DNA from 3 places in the Peribacillus sp. YIM B13477 genome. Region 3 is predicted to be linked to each of the others. Evidence: riboswitches for the same ligand, from Rfam matches in the RefSeq annotation. Region 3 holds a riboswitch; each other region holds the start of a gene.
What was found. A riboswitch is a leader RNA that binds a small molecule or an ion and turns the genes downstream of it on or off. The one in region 3 is predicted to bind preQ1.

Region 1 (4,944 bases), on a different contig from region 3:
TTTCATAATGGCTTTAATTATTGGAAACATTCTTGCCCACCCTTTATCTGATGAACACTTAGGTTTGAAGGGCTCCATGATAACAACCAGTGTATTGATCATTTTATATATAATGAGTGTGTTTGCGGGACTTAAGTGGGGAAAACTCCGAAGGTTTTTTGACTCAGATCCCTTTCCGCTTATCGAAAATGGACAGATCATTTACAAAAGTTTAACAAGGGCCAGAATCTCCATCGATATTTTATTATCGGAATTAAGAAAAGAAAAAGTCGAAGATATTCAAAAAGTATCCCTCGCGCTATGGGAACCGGGCGGTACCATTTCATTGTTTTTAGATCCCCAATATGAAGCAGTAACCCCAGCAGATATGCACCTGTCAACAAATGCCTTCACTTTTCCTAAAACGATTATTAAAGAGGGAAAGATTGATTCTAAAGAATTGAACCGGGGCGGTAAAGACGAAGCATGGCTGAAAAACAGAATCAAAATAACATATAATGCCGACGTGAACGATATCTTATTGGCAACTCTTGATAATAACGATACCTTAAAGGTCTTTTTCTACAAATAGATTTGCAGCCAAAATAAAATCCCCTTTAAGTTACGTGTAAAGCCTACTTACGACTGTAGGCTTTACACGTTCAACTTAAAGGAGATCAAATATATCCTTATTACTCCGACCAATTCAGTGTATTCAAGAACTTATACACATCTTCATACACCTGTTCACGTTCCTTGCCCAATGTGATAATATGGCCAGACTTTTCATACCAAATCAAGTGTTTATGCTGTGTATCGACTTCATTGAAAATCGCTGTAGCACTCTCCGTATAGTCGGGATCATCCAAACGCCCTTGCAGAACAAGAGTTGGAGATGTGATTAAATCTAAATTTTCACCTGTCTCATTTATAATGTTCAACACATCTTTTAGTTGAGGCATTGGCTCTTCTTCAAGCAACTTCACTTCTGCAGCAATTTGGTCTGCATCTTTGCCCTCAAACTTCTTATACGCCTGTGCATAATTGAGCAAGCGGTTCTTTTGTCGATCGATACTTTTTCCTTGCGTCGGAGCGCACATTGAAACTACCCCTTTTACAGGCAATTCAATTCCCACTTTTAATGAGAACACTCCCCCTAAAGAAATTCCTACAACTGCAATTTCCTCATAGCCTTCTTCTTTTAGGAAATTATAGCCATTAACTACATCTCCCCACCATTCCTTTGGACCAGTTTTAGCAAGTTCCTCGGCTGATACTCCGTGCCCACTATAAAGAGGTCCGTGGCAAGTATAGTCGAGATCATTTAAGTACTTCCCTAATTTCTTCATATCTCCTGTACTTCCGGTAAACCCGTGAAGCAGAAGAACTGCTCTCTTTCCACCTATATATGTGAATGACTCAGGTGCTTTCACTTTCATCTATCTAGGACCTTCTTTCTTTGCTCTTGTTGATAAATAGAATCTAAATGATTTTCGAAAAAAAATCAATTAATACCCCTTGAGTAGTGATTCTTCTATCCTATTCCGTATTTTCATTAAAACAATTAAATCATATATATAGTATCCTTACCACACTCTTCACAACTCATCCGTTCCGAAGCACATTTTACTATGATTAAATTTATTTAGCAATCGTCATTTAACCATTTTTTTTAAGAAAAGTAAAATGCACCTTGTGATACGATGTACAACGTATTACACTTTAAAATGAAAAGGAGGAGATTTTATATGGATAAAGAATTAATGAAGGGAAGCATTGACCTCCTTTTGCTTTCACTTCTATCGCAAAAAAAGCTTTACGGCTATGAAATAACGAAAATCCTGAAGCAAATGAGCAAGGGCAACTATGAAATAAGTGAAGGCACCCTCTACCCTGCCCTTAAACGATTAGAAAAAAAAGAATTCATAAATGGACATTGGAAAGAGTCCGAATCAGGCCGCAGGAAATATTATCATGTCACCGAAAATGGACAAACCGAACTTGAGCGGAAACGCGAATGCTTTTTCTTCCTGGAAAAATTAGTTCGAAAAAGCTCAGAGCAATTCTAAACCAAATAAAAAGCAATCTGTACTTAATGAAACGGCCCAGAAGCTTTTTTTGCTGTTTTACTCGCTAATTCATGCAGCACTCGTGATTTCGCACGTTTACTCGTGAGTTTCGCACTTTTACTCGTGAGTTTCCCACTTTTACTCGTGAATTCGCACTGTTTACTCGTGAGTCACTTCAATCACGCAAAAAAAGGACCAAATCAGGTCCTTTTTTTGTCTATTCCTTTATGCTTGCGATAATTGGTGCAGGAGAGCTTCATGCATTCCCCTTGTACATGCGGGCCATATTTTTCACGAAAGGCTTCGAGGCAATAGCATTTTTCTTCTTCTTTTTTGGTTCCATCCATCGAGTGCATCCCTCCTAGCATTTAACTGGAGACTACACGTTTCTCCAGTTCTACGTTGATTCGTCCCAACAATATGGCACCAATGGACTGAATGATCGTTTTAACGATGATTTGGCCGATGACCGCAGCGGGTACTGCTTCCCATGGCAATATATCGGCAACCAGAGGACTTAGGCCAATCACGACAAATATCACCGAATCGAAAAATCCTCCAACGATCCCACTGTAAAACACCCTCCAACTCATCGGGAGCTTTAAACGGGTATAAATTTCCGTATCCGCTGTTTCTGCGACCACGAAGGATAATGTGGAAGCAAACACAATCAGTAACGTATCTCCTAATAAAAATGATACACATGCAGATAAAATAAGTGCAGTGACGATGCATATATAGGTCTTCGCGCGGCCGAATTTATTCTGGACCAGATCTCGGAAGATGAAGGTTCCCCCGATGAGCAATGTCCCCATCGGGATGATGAACATGCCAAAATGTAATGGCGCAAAAGCTGCTGTAACCACATTCGCCGTGATGATGGATACTAAATACAATAAAATTCTTAACATTTCTTAATTCTCCTTATACAGAAAAAACAGCACCCTAAGAAAGAGCCCTGTTCTCCTTAGTTTTTTTGAGAGGGTAGCTAGAACCTCTTCCGCCCGGGCGGATTATCATTTTCCTTATTCATCGTAGCTTGAAAGCGGTTGGAAATCAAGAAGTTTCCATACCGTCGATTTTAGTATGTATTCGCTGATACCGATTGATTTAGCCATTTATTTCAATGGCCCTGTTTCCCCCTTTGCCGATTTCTGTCGCTTAAAACTGCTTGACCGGCTGTATATAAAAGCCGAAAATCAAAGATAGAGTCATGTACCTTATTTGGCGAGGAGAAAAAGAATGATGAAAAAAACTACGTTTGTCTATCCTATTTATATCGCAACCACACCAGAGAAACTTTGGGAAGCCTTGACGAGTGGTGAAGTCACGGAGAAATACCACTTCGGATTACAAGTAAAGTCTGACTGGCAAGAAGGGTCCGCCGTTAAATATTTGCTGGATGATGGGCGGATTACCGATCATGGGCATGTACTTAAATGCGAGCCGTTGCACCTGCTCTCGTTTACATGGATCATGGCAGGAGACGAAACACCTCGCGAGCAGCCTACACGGGTCACTTTTGAATTACAGAAGATGGACGATTCGACTGTGAAGTTAATTCTTAGGCTCGAGGAGCTATTGGAGACGGATTTCATATATGATGACAATACCTTTGAAGGCTTGAATAATGGATGGCCAGCCCTTTTAAGTAACCTGAAGAGCTTGCTTGAAACTGGACGGACCCTGCCGCCCATATCAGTAGACTGGGATAATGGAAAACAATAAAAACAAATCGAAAGAGAGTTGAGTTAGTAATGGATACTCAAATAATCACGAAATTCAAGATCGCCAAGCCAACGAATGAAGTGTTTGAAGCCATAGTGAATCCTGAAAAAATCGGGAATTTCTGGTTCTCATCGAGTTCGGAAAGATGGGAAAAAGGCCGGACACCTACATTGAGATACAATGAATACGATGCAGAAGTGGTCATTCATGTATTGGAAGTAGAGGAAAATAGGAAGATCGTGTTTGCATGGGGCGGAAATGATCAAGAAACGATTGTTGCCATTACACTAAAAGAGTTGGATAAAACGAGTACGATCATTGAAGTGAACGAATCAGGATTGAGTGAAGACGACCCTGAAATAATAAACAAAATGATCGGACAAAAAGAAGGTTGGGTATATACATTAACCTGTTTAAAGGGTTATTTAGAAAATGGCGTTACTACTTTGAGAGCATCATTAGTTTTTTAATAAATTGCATAAACCCTCAATAAACTGGGGGGTTATGCTTTGCAACACTGGTGAAACAAATGGCATAATCCCACTTAAAAACAGTACTTTATAGTTCGACCTAATAATTGACATTTGAAAATCCGTGAGCTATCATCCTAATTAACCAGTGGTCAATTAATAAGGAGGTGACAAGATGTCGCCAAGGAAATCGGCAGGTCAAGAATTATCCAGGGACATGGTGTTGAATGAAGCTAGAAACCTTTTTGCAGCGTTAGGGTATTCGAATGTCTCGATGAGGCAATTGGCTAAATCATTGGATTGTAGCCATGGAGCCATTTATTATCATTTTAAAAACAAGGCGGAAATATTTTATAGTTTGGTGAAAACGGATTTTTCCGTTTTGAATTCTTCAATCGATGATATCATCCTGTCGGAAAATGACCCTTCCGTAAAAATGGAAAAGATTTTATTGTGCTTCTTGGAGTTCGGTTTAACCCAACAGAATCATTATTCCATCATGTTTTTATCGAAGGAAAAGGAAATTCAGCAGTTACTTCAATTCGATTCTAATAAAACATACGAAAAGCTAATCCAGTCCTTGACGGATCTAACGGACAACAAACTGAATCCTGCATCCATTTGGTCGATTTTTCTTTCTCTTCACGGATTCATAACTTTTTACATTAATTCTGAACTATCTTATCAAGATGTAAAAG
Region 2 (5,797 bases), on a different contig from region 3:
CAGCTGGTGGATTTTCCTTTTGTTGATTTTGTCCCCTGATGTTTCCATGCTGGCCTATCTGATCAATGACCGGATTGGAGCAAAGGTTTATAACGCATTCCATACTTATATCGTGTCCATCCTCATGATTTTGTTAGCCATATTCCTAAAGTCGGATGCATGGGTGATGATTGGTTTAATTTGGACCGCACATATTGGAATGGATCGCTTATTTGGATATGGCCTTAAATACACATCATCCTTCAAAGCTACACACATGCAAAGGTTGTAATAAGCTTAAAAGGCAGTGTGATTAAACATCACACTGCCTTTACTTTACACACCCCGCTTGTTACCCCATATATAGGTATGCAGCTGGGGCAGGACTTTCACATCATTCAATTCATCATCCGCTATCACTTTATCAATTAACTCTTCGTACTTCTTCAATAGGCCGCTGATCAATTGACGATCATCCGCCGTCCTGCTGTCGTCATTGCCGACCTGCAGATAAAAGGGAATATCCGGGTAACGCCCATGTACATGTTTAGCATATTGATAATCTTCCTCGTTAAAGACGACGATCTTCAATGAAACATGGTTTTCTGGGTTTCGATTGGCAAGATTCGAGATGATTTGGTCAAGCACGGTAAAGTCCGTGTCCATTCCAGAGCTCGGCGGCTTAGGTGAGATAGTCAGTTCATCAATATCGAGAAACCAATCCTGCCATCGGCTCCCTTGTGTTTCGACCCCTATTTTCATTTTATTTTCATGTAAGATCGCTATCAAGCCGTTTAGGTTTTTCAACAGGGCCGGGTTCCCCCCAGATATCGTCACGAAGGAAAAACCGGAACCCCCAATTCGCTTCAGCTCATCCCATATTTCATCGGCAGTCATCTGAACGGTATCTTCCTTACCTGTGCCATCCCAAGTAAAAGCGGAATCACACCAGGAACATGAATAATCGCAGCCGGCCGTCCGAACGAACATGGTTTTTTGACCAATGACCATTCCCTCTCCTTGGATGGTCGGCCCGAAGATTTCCATTACCGGGAGTTTACTCACTTTCCATCCACTCCCGTCTGGCTTCGGCATAGCTTGTCGGCGTTTCGTACAGTCGAACAAATTCGACTCTAGCACCCTCATATTCTTTTAATGAAAGGGCTTCGGCCATTTTTTCATAAATCCAGACAACCATATTTTCAGCTGTTGTATTCATGAGCGGCAGGGTTTCATTCAAATAACGATGATCCAGGTGGATTTCGATGTCATTTTTCCATATATCCTTGATGTCACCAAAATCTATCATCAACCCGCGTGAATCCGTATACCCGCTCAATCCGAAAATGACTTTATACGTGTGGCCATGAAGGTTCTTGCATTTCCCTTCATAGTCATGCAGATGGTGCGCCGCGTCAAAGGTGAATTCCTTACTTACGAGAACCCTCTTGTTTGTATACTTCAATTGGCTGCGCTGAATATCTTCATCTATTTTTTGGAGTTTATCCACTATCTTAAAACCGTACATCATGAAAGCACCTTCCGTCTGCTTACATAGTCATCCAGCCCTTTTTTCCGCAGATTACATGCCGGACAATCTCCACAGCCATCGGAGATGATTCCGTTATAGCAAGTCAGGGTCTTTTCGCGGACAAAGTCGAACGCGCCAAGCTGGTCAGCAAGCTCCCATGTTTCCTCTTTATTAAGCCACATTAGCGGCGTATCAATCACGAATGACTGGTCCATCGATAAGTTCAAGGTCACATTCAAAGATTTAATGAATACATCGCGGCAGTCAGGATATCCGCTGAAATCCGTTTCACAGACTCCTGTGACAATATGTTTAGCGCCAATCTGACTCGCCAGCACTCCGGCAAACGAAAGGAACAGCAAATTCCTCCCTGGCACGAACGTCGACGGCAGCTCCCCTTCTTCTCCGTCCGCCACTGCAATATCACTTCTTGTCAATGCATTCGGGGCCAGTTGGTTCAGCAGCGACATGTCAAGGATATGGTGGTTCACTCCCAATTCCTTGGCAATGTTTTGAGCGCATTCGATTTCCAAGCTATGCCGCTGATTATAATCGAACGTCACCGCTTCCACTTCCTCAAATCTCTCCAATGCCCAAAACAGGCACGTCGTACTGTCCTGTCCTCCGCTAAAAACAACCACTGCCTTTTCTTTCTTCTTCATTCTATAAAACTCCTTTTTACGGAAAAAAACAGCACCCTAAGAATAGAGCACTGTTTCTCCTTAGTTTTTTTGAGAGGGTAGCTAGAACCTCTTCCGCCTTAACGCGGAATATTATATTTTTCCAAGTCAATAGTAACTTGAAAATGATAAGAAATCAAGATGTTTATATAAAGTGAACATTAGACCTGATGGCAAATTTGGTTAACTTTTCATTACTTAAAAATCACATTAAAAATCCGATAAAAAAGAGTGAATAAAATATCGGATAAAGGGGTCAAATAATTTGAAAAGCATTAAAGCCCGTATGCGGGAAATTGCTTTTTTTCCTCCCACATAAGGGAAGTTTCATTTTCATAAATTCGGGGAATATATAACTATACACAATAATGAACCATTAAAAAGCAAATCTATCAAAAGCGGCTGGAAGTGAATATTTTCCTTTGTTTTCAGAATATTTAGTGTATAATGAATATAAGGAATATTTTAACTCAAATAATCATTGCTTCCAATACCCGCTTTAAATCCCGACATTCCCTTTCAATACCATGCACGGTCACTTACTCAGCAAGGATCCATTACATGCTTTTTCTCGAATCAAACCATTCACAACTTTATTCACACAAAAACATAATTTCCACTCCAAAATTGCAAAAAAAGGTTAAAATTCACCAACGATATGTTACTATTAAACTAAGACCTTTTAACCCCATAAGGAGGAATTCATATGAAACGTTTTTTCAAATTCATCGCAGATTTTAACGAAAGAAAAGCATTGCAACGGGAAACCAAAGAATTCTTTCGCAAAGAATACGAAAATTATATGAAGATGAATCCTGACAATCAACGTAAAAAAAGGAGATTAGCTCCTAGATTTTATGTGATTGATGGCGGTAAAAAGGACTCCACCCTTGAGATTTCTGACAGAAAGAAATCAAGTTAACCTGATTCCTTCATAATTCAGCTACCCATGCTGTAACTCAAGACCCACAAAAGGTAAATCTATCCATGATTAACGGAGGTCCGTGACCATTCCATTCATTTACAATATATAAGCCGAAAGCCCAGATATGCTTCTGGGCTTTTTTTATTTTTCATTCTTGTATAAACACTATATCTATAGAAGAAACTAGGTATTTTTTAAAAGAAATGGGTTAACTTTAGTTCATTTCATTTTTTAGGTAAAAGGTCAATTATAGACCCATGGGTATTCCCGAAGAAAATACTAAAAAAAAGAGATGTGTTCTTTTACTCATCTTTGTCCATATTCAAAAGAGTTCAACTAATTGAGTCGTTAGATGCAATATTTCACATTGAATGACAAATCCATAAAAATTATAACGTTTATGTCAAACAATGGGTATAAACAATTAACAAACTGTAATAAACCTCACTTTTTTAAAAAAATATTATTCAAATTTAGCCATTATGAATTAGGTTCAAATGCTCATAAAACCATTTTGATTCTGACTGAAATGGGGCTTTATTAAACTTTCCATAATTTAGTGTAAATGAAACCTCGATTCCCTCGATTACCAGCCATATCTTTGTACTCATAAAATAATTCATCCCATTAGATACTATTACACCCTAATATACATATATTTGAAAAAGCTGATGATAACTATATTACGATAGAATAATTGGCTCTTGCCTATTAAGTTTAAAATCATGTAGTGTGTATTCAGTAATTCAAATATTTGAAAAAAAGAGAGGTTAAAAAAAAATGGCACCAATATTTATTTGTGCGATCTTTTTGCTTGGCTATGGCATTTTTGAACAAAAACGCCATCAGAAGCGTCTCGACTCCATCCCGGTACGTGTGAATGTGAATGGGATTCGAGGGAAATCGACTGTAACGCGTCTAATTACAGGTGTGATCCAGGAAGCAAAATACAAAACAGTAGGTAAAACAACCGGAACATCAGCAAGAATGATCTATTGGTTTACCGACAAGGAAAAACCGATTGTACGCCGCCCGGAAGGACCCAACATAGGAGAACAACGGCGTGTAGTTAAAGAAGTTGCCGACTTAGGCACGGAAGCACTGGTTTGTGAGTGCATGGCCGTACAGCCTGACTATCAACTAATCTTCCAAAACAAAATGATCCAGGCAAACATCGGGGTCATCGTGAATGTATTGGAAGACCATATGGATGTCATGGGACCGACTATGGATGAGGTTGCTGAAGCCTTCACTGCTACCATTCCCCATAATGGTCACTTAATAACCATCGAAAGTGAATATTTGGACTTTTTCAAACAAATCGCCAAAGAACGCAACACAAAAGTGATTGTTGCAGATAATTCAAGAATTTCCGAGGATTTCTTACGCGAATTCGACTATATGGTATTTCCGGATAACGCATCACTAGCCTTGGCCGTTGCGGAAGCTTTGGGAATTGATGAAAAAACGGCTTTCCGCGGCATGCTGAATGCACATCCAGATCCAGGGGCCATGCGGATCACCAAATTCGGAGATCGCATCCAGCCAACTTTCTTTGTCAATGGCTTTGCTGCAAACGACGCGGCATCGACGCTGAACATATGGGAACGTGTCAATACGTTCGGATACAGCACAGAACCTCCTATCGTCATCATGAACTGCCGTGCAGACCGTGTGGACCGTACCGAGCAGTTTGCTAGAGATGTATTGCCGTACATAAAATCCGAAATCGTCATTGCCATTGGTGAAACTACATCACCAATCACGAAGGTATTCGAGCAAGGTAAATTGGATACTAAAGAATATTGGGATTTAGAAAACTGGTCAACTGAAGAAATCGTGGCCCGTCTGCGCCCATTGATGAAAAATCGCATCGTCTACGGTGTCGGGAATATTCACGGTGCAGCGGAACCATTAATTGAAGCATTCATGAAATCTAAAACAAAGCAAAAAGCAAGTTAAGTAGGAGGAACCTTAATGTTTGGATCGGATTTATATGTAGCCCTAGTACTGGGAGTAACGCTTAGCCTTATATTTTCAGAAAAGACGGGTGTCGTACCCGCAGGACTTATCGTGCCAGGTTATTTGGCATTAGTATTTGATCAATGGGAAATCATGCTGACCATTTTGATCATTAGTGTCGTAACTTATTTAATCGTCACCCACGGCCTTTCAAGATGGGTGATTTTATATGGAAGAAGAAAATTCGCCGCCATGATGGTGACCGGGATTTGCTTGAAACTCCTATTGGACTTAGTCTACCCCGTCATGCCCTTTGAAATATTCGAGTTTCGGGGAATCGGTATAATCGTACCTGGATTGATAGCGAATACCATACAAAGACAAGGAATGCCATTGACACTTGGCAGCACGCTTTTATTATCCGGCATAACATTCGGTTTAATGAACGTGTACTACCTATTCTGAGGTGCAAAAAATGAAACGGACTTTAAATGCAAAAGAAAAAACACTTATCTTTATTAAACGCACGAAGAAAAAGAATCTTAAATACACTGGAATCATACTACCTATATTACTAATCGCTTTAGTCATTACCACTTGGATGGGACGGGCTGAGGAAGTGAAAACAGTCGCAACAAAATCCGATCAACCATTGACGATGACAATGGTCGGTGATGTGATGATGGGACGTTATGTTGAAGAAGTGACGGAAAAGCACGG
Region 3 (5,797 bases):
AGCTGGTATGACGGAGAGCGAAACATCCAATGATTCAGAAGGTCAGACTAATGGGAAACAACCTGTTGAGACGGTTTCATTCTTTGGGAATATAAAGGAATTCTTCACCTCTCTGATAAAATAGGATGGTTTTGAATCCTGCAAAAAAAGGACAAGGTTCAGGCTTGTCCTCGAAGTTCATATTTTTATGGGCAAAATGATTTGGACCTCAGTTCCTTGGTTCAGTTCACTGTTAAACCGGACCTTTCCCCGATGCGCCTCAATGATTCGGCAACTGACTGTCAGTCCTAATCCGGTTCCTTTTTCTTTTGAAGAATAGAAAGGCTCTCCAAGATGTTTTATGCGGTTTTTTTCTATTCCGCTACCGTTATCTTTGATGGTGATGGAAAGGTTATTGTTCATTCGTTCAAAATCAATCCAAATGTGGTCGGCGGATGCCTCCATGGAATTCTTGAGCATGTTTATGAAAACTTGTTTTAATTGGTTTCCCTCACATAATAGAAGCGGTATTTCATTTTTGACAGATATTGATATTTTGGTGGGGTACGAGTCCGCCTCTGGTTTCAACAAGGTTTTGACATCATTCATCAGGTCGATGATTTGATGTTTGCTGAATGGAAGTTCCTGTGGTTTTGCCAGAACGAGTAATTCGCTTACAATAAGATTAATCCGGTCCAATTCACTTAACATGATCGTGTAGTATTGTTCATAGGGATGGTCGCTCTTTTTAAGCAGTTGGACGAAACCTTTTAAAGAAGTCAGCGGATTTCGTACCTCGTGGGCTACACTTGCGGCAAGTTCGCCGACTATCGATAATTTTTCGGTTCTTCTTAAGCGTGCTTCGGTTTCTCGAATTTGAGTGACTTCTTTAGCATAAGTAATGATTCCGACTAAATCCTCGCCAACCATCATCGGGACAAATGTACAAGAAAGTAAGATGGACTTCCCGTACTTCGTCAGGAATTCTATATCTTTCCCTTTTTTGATCCCCTTTTGGTTTTCCATGACATATTGGCATGATGTACGGATCAATTCCGCGTCTTCTGCTGAAAAATTCAAATTAATGAATGAAGCGCCATGTATTTCTTCCTGTTGAAAGCCTGTTACCGTTTCAAACCTTGGATTCACGGTCGTGATCATTCCATTTAAATCAAGCATCAGCATTGGATAAGGGTTGTGCTCAAACAATGATTTATAGCGTTGTTCGCTATCAAATAATTGATTCTCCGCGACAACTCTTTCAGATATATCCCTGCCAATGACGACTAAGCCTTTACGTGAACCATCTTCATTGAACAGGGGAACTTTAATCGTATCAAAGGTCTTGTGATTGCCATCGGGAAGAGGGATGATTTCCTCGCACCTAGTAATTTCCCCCTTTACCCACGTTTCTTCATCGGAAATTTCACAGTAGATCAACGATTCTTTATAAAATTCGGTGTATTCTGCGAGCTCACTGTCTCTTTTTCCCTTATAATCTACATGCTCCAATTGAAATAATTGCAGCCCGAAGGTATTGGATTCAAGCCATCGGCCATCCCCATCCTTGAAATTAACGAAATCCACCATTGAATTGATGAGTGTGCGCCGACGCTGTTCCGCCTCTTTTAATCGTTTGAATTCTTCCTTTTTAGCTAAATAAAGATATAGAATTAAGCCTATTGATAAAAGGAAAACAATGCCTTCCGCCCTTTGGAGTTGAATGAAGACCTCTTTATTATGGATATTTGTAGTTAAAAAATAGTCGAATACGACTAATGTAAGAATCCCGGATAGGATATATATTGCTAAGATGGAGCGTTTGGACATGGAGATTCTCCCTGTTTTTAAGACATTTCAAAGGTAAAAATACATACACATTTTAACAAACTATCGGAAAAAAATATATGCAGAATCTCTAAATAAAAAAACAGGGGCCAATGTGGTCACCTGTTTTTTCTGAAGAAGGTTAGTTTCTTCTTCTTTTTTGCACGCTTATAGACCATGAAGAATAGTAAGAAAAGGAGTGCAAGAGCAGCTAGCGTATATTGGTTCATTTCGACAGATAGCAGTCCATAAGGAATCAGTGATAGGAAGAAAAAGTATATAAGGTTGCCAAGTGCCGTCGCCAATAAATAGTCTTTGAAAGTGACGGTGCTGACTCCGGCTGCCAAGTTAATTAAGCTTGTGGGGATAAGCGGGAAAATCCTGCCTGTAAACACGTACATGAAGCCATGCTCCACTACAGATTCTTGCCACTTTTCACCAATCTTCTTTAAAAGAAGCTCCTGAAACCAGTTTCTTGCTGCATAAAAAATGAATCCTGAGGCAACAACACTTGTAAACCAACTCCATAGATAGCCATATATGAATCCGAATATCGTGACATTGATGGTCAGGAGCAAAATTAAGGGGATGATTGTAAAAGAATTTTGTACAAACATCAATACGAATGTCACAATAAATGTAAGCAAGAGATTTTCCTTCAATATGCCAATAACAGAATCCAAATCACTTTTCCAAACCAAAGTGAACAGTTCTGCATTAGAGTATATAAAAATTGCGATTACAAGTAGACCGATTAGGGTCAGGACTTTTTTCAAAGGGCCACCACCATTCTTACTAATAGTTTATCATTTTCGAGTTCAATGGTGAAAAAAAAGAGCTGCCGCATCATGCAGACAGCTCTTTTCCATTATAGTGGCTTAACGGCGCGAAGATTCCTTTTAAAGCCACTTTTCAAACTGAATTCTTTTGTTCATTCCATAAATGATTGGCGCTCCAATCAAAAGGACAACGAACTCACCGACAGCTGTAGTCATCCAGCTTAGCCAGAATGGCAAGCCAAAGGCAAGGTTCAGTTCAATTGCAATTAAAAACATTGTGAACGTGAAAAAGATAATCGTAGCGACCATACGTCCTTTAATGCCTTTTATGAAACGAGAAACATAAATGACAAGCAATAAGGCGAGCAGGGATTGGCCCACCCCAAAAATCAAATCATATGGCACCATCGGCGAAAAGAGCAGATTCGATATGAAGACTCCTCCAACGATACCGTAGATATACTTTTTATTGAATACAATCAGATGATTCAACATTTCCGGTACACGGAATTGGAACATCTCAAAAGCTATTGGTTTAAACACCAATGAGACCGCCACATACAAGGCAGCCAATAACCCGTTTATCACGAGTGTACGAACATTCATTTTACTCTCTCCCTAGTTTTTTATCGTGGGATGGTTACGAACCACGTGCAGGCGTTTACCCGATGATTAATAGTAGCCCATGTAAGCTTGTTTCGTCAATTTGTAAAGAATGGTTTTAATTATAGGTTTCCAATCAGATGAAGCAGCACAATTGGATTTTGAATTATTGCAATGAAGGATGATATTATTTCAATATGTACATAAAAAGGAGTGAATATTAATATGTCGATCGAAAGTGTCAAAAGCCATTTTAAACAATGGAATCGGGAAGGCGACGTAAAGGAGTTCGAAACATCTAGTGCCACGGTAATTGAAGCAGCGGAAACCATCGGTGTTATCCCAGCGCGGATTGCCAAGACCCTTTCCTTTAAAGGGGAAGGTGAACACGCGATTTTGGTCGTTGCCGCAGGGGACGCGAAAGTGGATAATAAGAAATTTCGTCAGACGTTCGGTTTCAAGGCACGAATGCTTTCACCTGATGAAGTGCTTGCACAGACCGGCCATGCAATCGGAGGCGTTTGCCCGTTTGGCCTGGCAAACGATTTAGCTGTTTTTCTTGATGTATCGATGAAGCGCTTCGAGTCATTGTTTCCGGCTTGCGGCAGTTCAAACTCTGCAATAGAACTTAAACTCGCTGAATTATTTGAATATTCAGGTGCCAAGGATTGGGTGGATGTTTGTAAGGGGTGGGAAGAAAAGGGGAATGTGGAAACGGAGGCTGGAAATGCAGTTGATGGCATTTGTTGAATGGGATGGAGTCCACTAAAGTGAACTTTATTTGCGGGGGGCCGCATTCATTTCTATTATTGAAAACGGGCAGAAAGTGTTCCTGATCGGAGGTTGAAAGATGTTAAATGGAAGCGAAAGAAAAAGCAATGGCAGCTATCTGAGTCTTAAAACTCTTTATGAAGAAAATATAACGGTTAAGAGCATTGCCCAGGAGCTTGAGTTTTGCCATAAAAATGATCTGGCGCTGGATATCCAGAAAGCAATGAAAAAAAAGAATTTTGATATATTGGCAGTCCAAGATCAAGGGGAAATCATCGGATATATAGAAAGGCAAGAACTAGGTGAGGGAAGTATTTCTGAATATATGAGAAACTTCTCACCAAGGGAAATGGTTTCGAATTCAACCCCTTTGATCCAGCTTCTCCATATTTTTAAGAATAAGACAAGGGTGTTCGTATTAGAGAATAATTCAATTAAAATGTTGATTACCCATGCTGACCTCCAAAAGCCTCCGATCAGAATGTTGATATTCGGATATATTACCTTATTGGAGATGAGGATGAGCGATATCATCCTGGATAGATTCGGCGATGGCAGCTGGTATCCAATGATCAGCGAAGACCGTTTAGAGAAGGCAACCGAACTATATAAAAGGAGAATCGATAAAAATGAGGATATCAATATAATAGAGTGCCTGCAAATCAGTGATAAATTCGATATTATACATAAAGATAAAGAATTGAGGCACTTCTTCCAAATCCCTTCCAAAAGTAAAGGGAAGAAGGATGCGAATGCCATCCGAAAATTACGGGATAAGATTTCCCATGCTAATGAACTGGGTCTGGACATGTCATGGATGGAAATCATCGAGGTTGTCGAGTCCTGCGGCCGACTGCTCGAAATCTCTGAATCCTATCCTTATGAAAAATGAGATCCGGCTAATCATGCTGGTTCTTTTTTTTTGCGCATCAGATAGAAAAAAACTGCCCGTATCAGGCAGTCTCCCCGAATAACTCAAAACTCCGGCAGTTGATCCAGGTTATTTTCTTTTATTCCATCGGGCTCACTCCGTAATATGTCACGACCATATTTATGAAAGACGTCAACGTTGGCCAGGTTGCCAGCTTTGGCTTCCGCAAGGGCTGTGGGGTAGTCGAGTTCACGGCCGGAGTCCGTCTTGATGGCGATAATATTGTCCTCTTCATTTTTCCTTACGGCGATGATTTCTTCTTTTCCTGCTGCTGAATCACTTTGGTTTGCTTGCGGTGTTCCCTGCTGCTTATATGACTCATAGGCTTCTTCAAATTGGTCCATGTTTTAGACACCTCCTATTTATAGGGTGAACCATTTTTCCTGCAATATACAAACCGGATTTCGTCCAACTTGAGCCGTTATTTCGTCCAAATGGGCCGATCTTTCGGCACTTTTTTTTGTTAATGCTGTCTTCTTGGCCTTTTTGCAGTGGCATGGCACTTGCATCTTGTATAAGTAGTAGCAAGAAATAATATCCACTAGATTAAGGGAGGAATAGTAATCATGAATGTAAAACAAGGGGCAAGCACTGTAAATGCAAAACAACAGGTCAAGACAATGAAAGCGGCGGTCGTCAATGAATTTAACCAAAAACTTGAGATTAAGGAAGTACCGATCCCAGAATTGGAATATGGTGAGATATTAGTGAAAATTAAGGCCTGTGGCGTGTGTCATACCGATTTACATGCTGCACATGGTGATTGGCCGGTAAAACCCAAGCTTCCGCTTATCCCGGGACATGAGGGTGTTGGCATTATAGAAAAGGTGGCGGAAGGCGTAACTTCCTTGAAAGTGGGTGACCGTGTTGGGATCCCTTGGCTTTATTCGGCCTGCGGCGATTGTGA

Region 1: linked by a shared signal. The riboswitch ahead of ACFX4H_RS11785 (VUT family protein) and the one ahead of ACFX4H_RS20800 (QueT transporter family protein) in region 3 are both predicted to bind preQ1.
Region 2: linked by a shared signal. The riboswitch ahead of queC (7-cyano-7-deazaguanine synthase QueC) and the one ahead of ACFX4H_RS20800 (QueT transporter family protein) in region 3 are both predicted to bind preQ1.

Annotation. Positions count from the first base shown of each region.
Region 1 covers NZ_JBHZPD010000003.1:20,437-25,380, forward strand. The annotation lists gene ACFX4H_RS11765 (DUF421 domain-containing protein) at 1-571, shown strand, start outside; gene ACFX4H_RS11770 (alpha/beta hydrolase) at 672-1,418, opposite strand; gene ACFX4H_RS11775 (PadR family transcriptional regulator) at 1,728-2,048, shown strand; gene ACFX4H_RS11780 (hypothetical protein) at 2,249-2,395, opposite strand; gene ACFX4H_RS11785 (VUT family protein) at 2,417-2,959, opposite strand; PreQ1 riboswitch class I at 3,010-3,052, opposite strand; gene ACFX4H_RS11790 (SRPBCC domain-containing protein) at 3,291-3,776, shown strand; gene ACFX4H_RS11795 (SRPBCC family protein) at 3,806-4,246, shown strand; gene ACFX4H_RS11800 (TetR/AcrR family transcriptional regulator) at 4,422-4,944, shown strand, end outside.
Region 2 covers NZ_JBHZPD010000003.1:25,556-31,352, forward strand. The annotation lists gene ACFX4H_RS11805 (DUF4260 domain-containing protein) at 1-271, shown strand, start outside; gene queE (7-carboxy-7-deazaguanine synthase QueE) at 316-1,044, opposite strand; gene queD (6-carboxytetrahydropterin synthase QueD) at 1,037-1,507, opposite strand; gene queC (7-cyano-7-deazaguanine synthase QueC) at 1,507-2,172, opposite strand; PreQ1 riboswitch class I at 2,227-2,269, opposite strand; gene ACFX4H_RS11825 (hypothetical protein) at 2,897-3,112, shown strand; gene pgsB (poly-gamma-glutamate synthase PgsB) at 3,896-5,077, shown strand; gene pgsC (poly-gamma-glutamate biosynthesis protein PgsC) at 5,093-5,542, shown strand; gene ACFX4H_RS11840 (CapA family protein) at 5,553-5,797, shown strand, end outside.
Region 3 covers NZ_JBHZPD010000008.1:50,230-56,026, forward strand. The annotation lists gene ACFX4H_RS20785 (cadherin-like beta sandwich domain-containing protein) at 1-124, shown strand, start outside; gene ACFX4H_RS20790 (PAS domain S-box protein) at 178-1,809, opposite strand; gene ACFX4H_RS20795 (TVP38/TMEM64 family protein) at 1,926-2,582, opposite strand; gene ACFX4H_RS20800 (QueT transporter family protein) at 2,706-3,191, opposite strand; PreQ1 riboswitch class I at 3,198-3,242, opposite strand; gene ACFX4H_RS20805 (YbaK/EbsC family protein) at 3,414-3,938, shown strand; gene ACFX4H_RS20810 (CBS domain-containing protein) at 4,039-4,851, shown strand; gene ACFX4H_RS20815 (DUF3892 domain-containing protein) at 4,935-5,234, opposite strand; gene adhP (alcohol dehydrogenase AdhP) at 5,511-5,797, shown strand, end outside.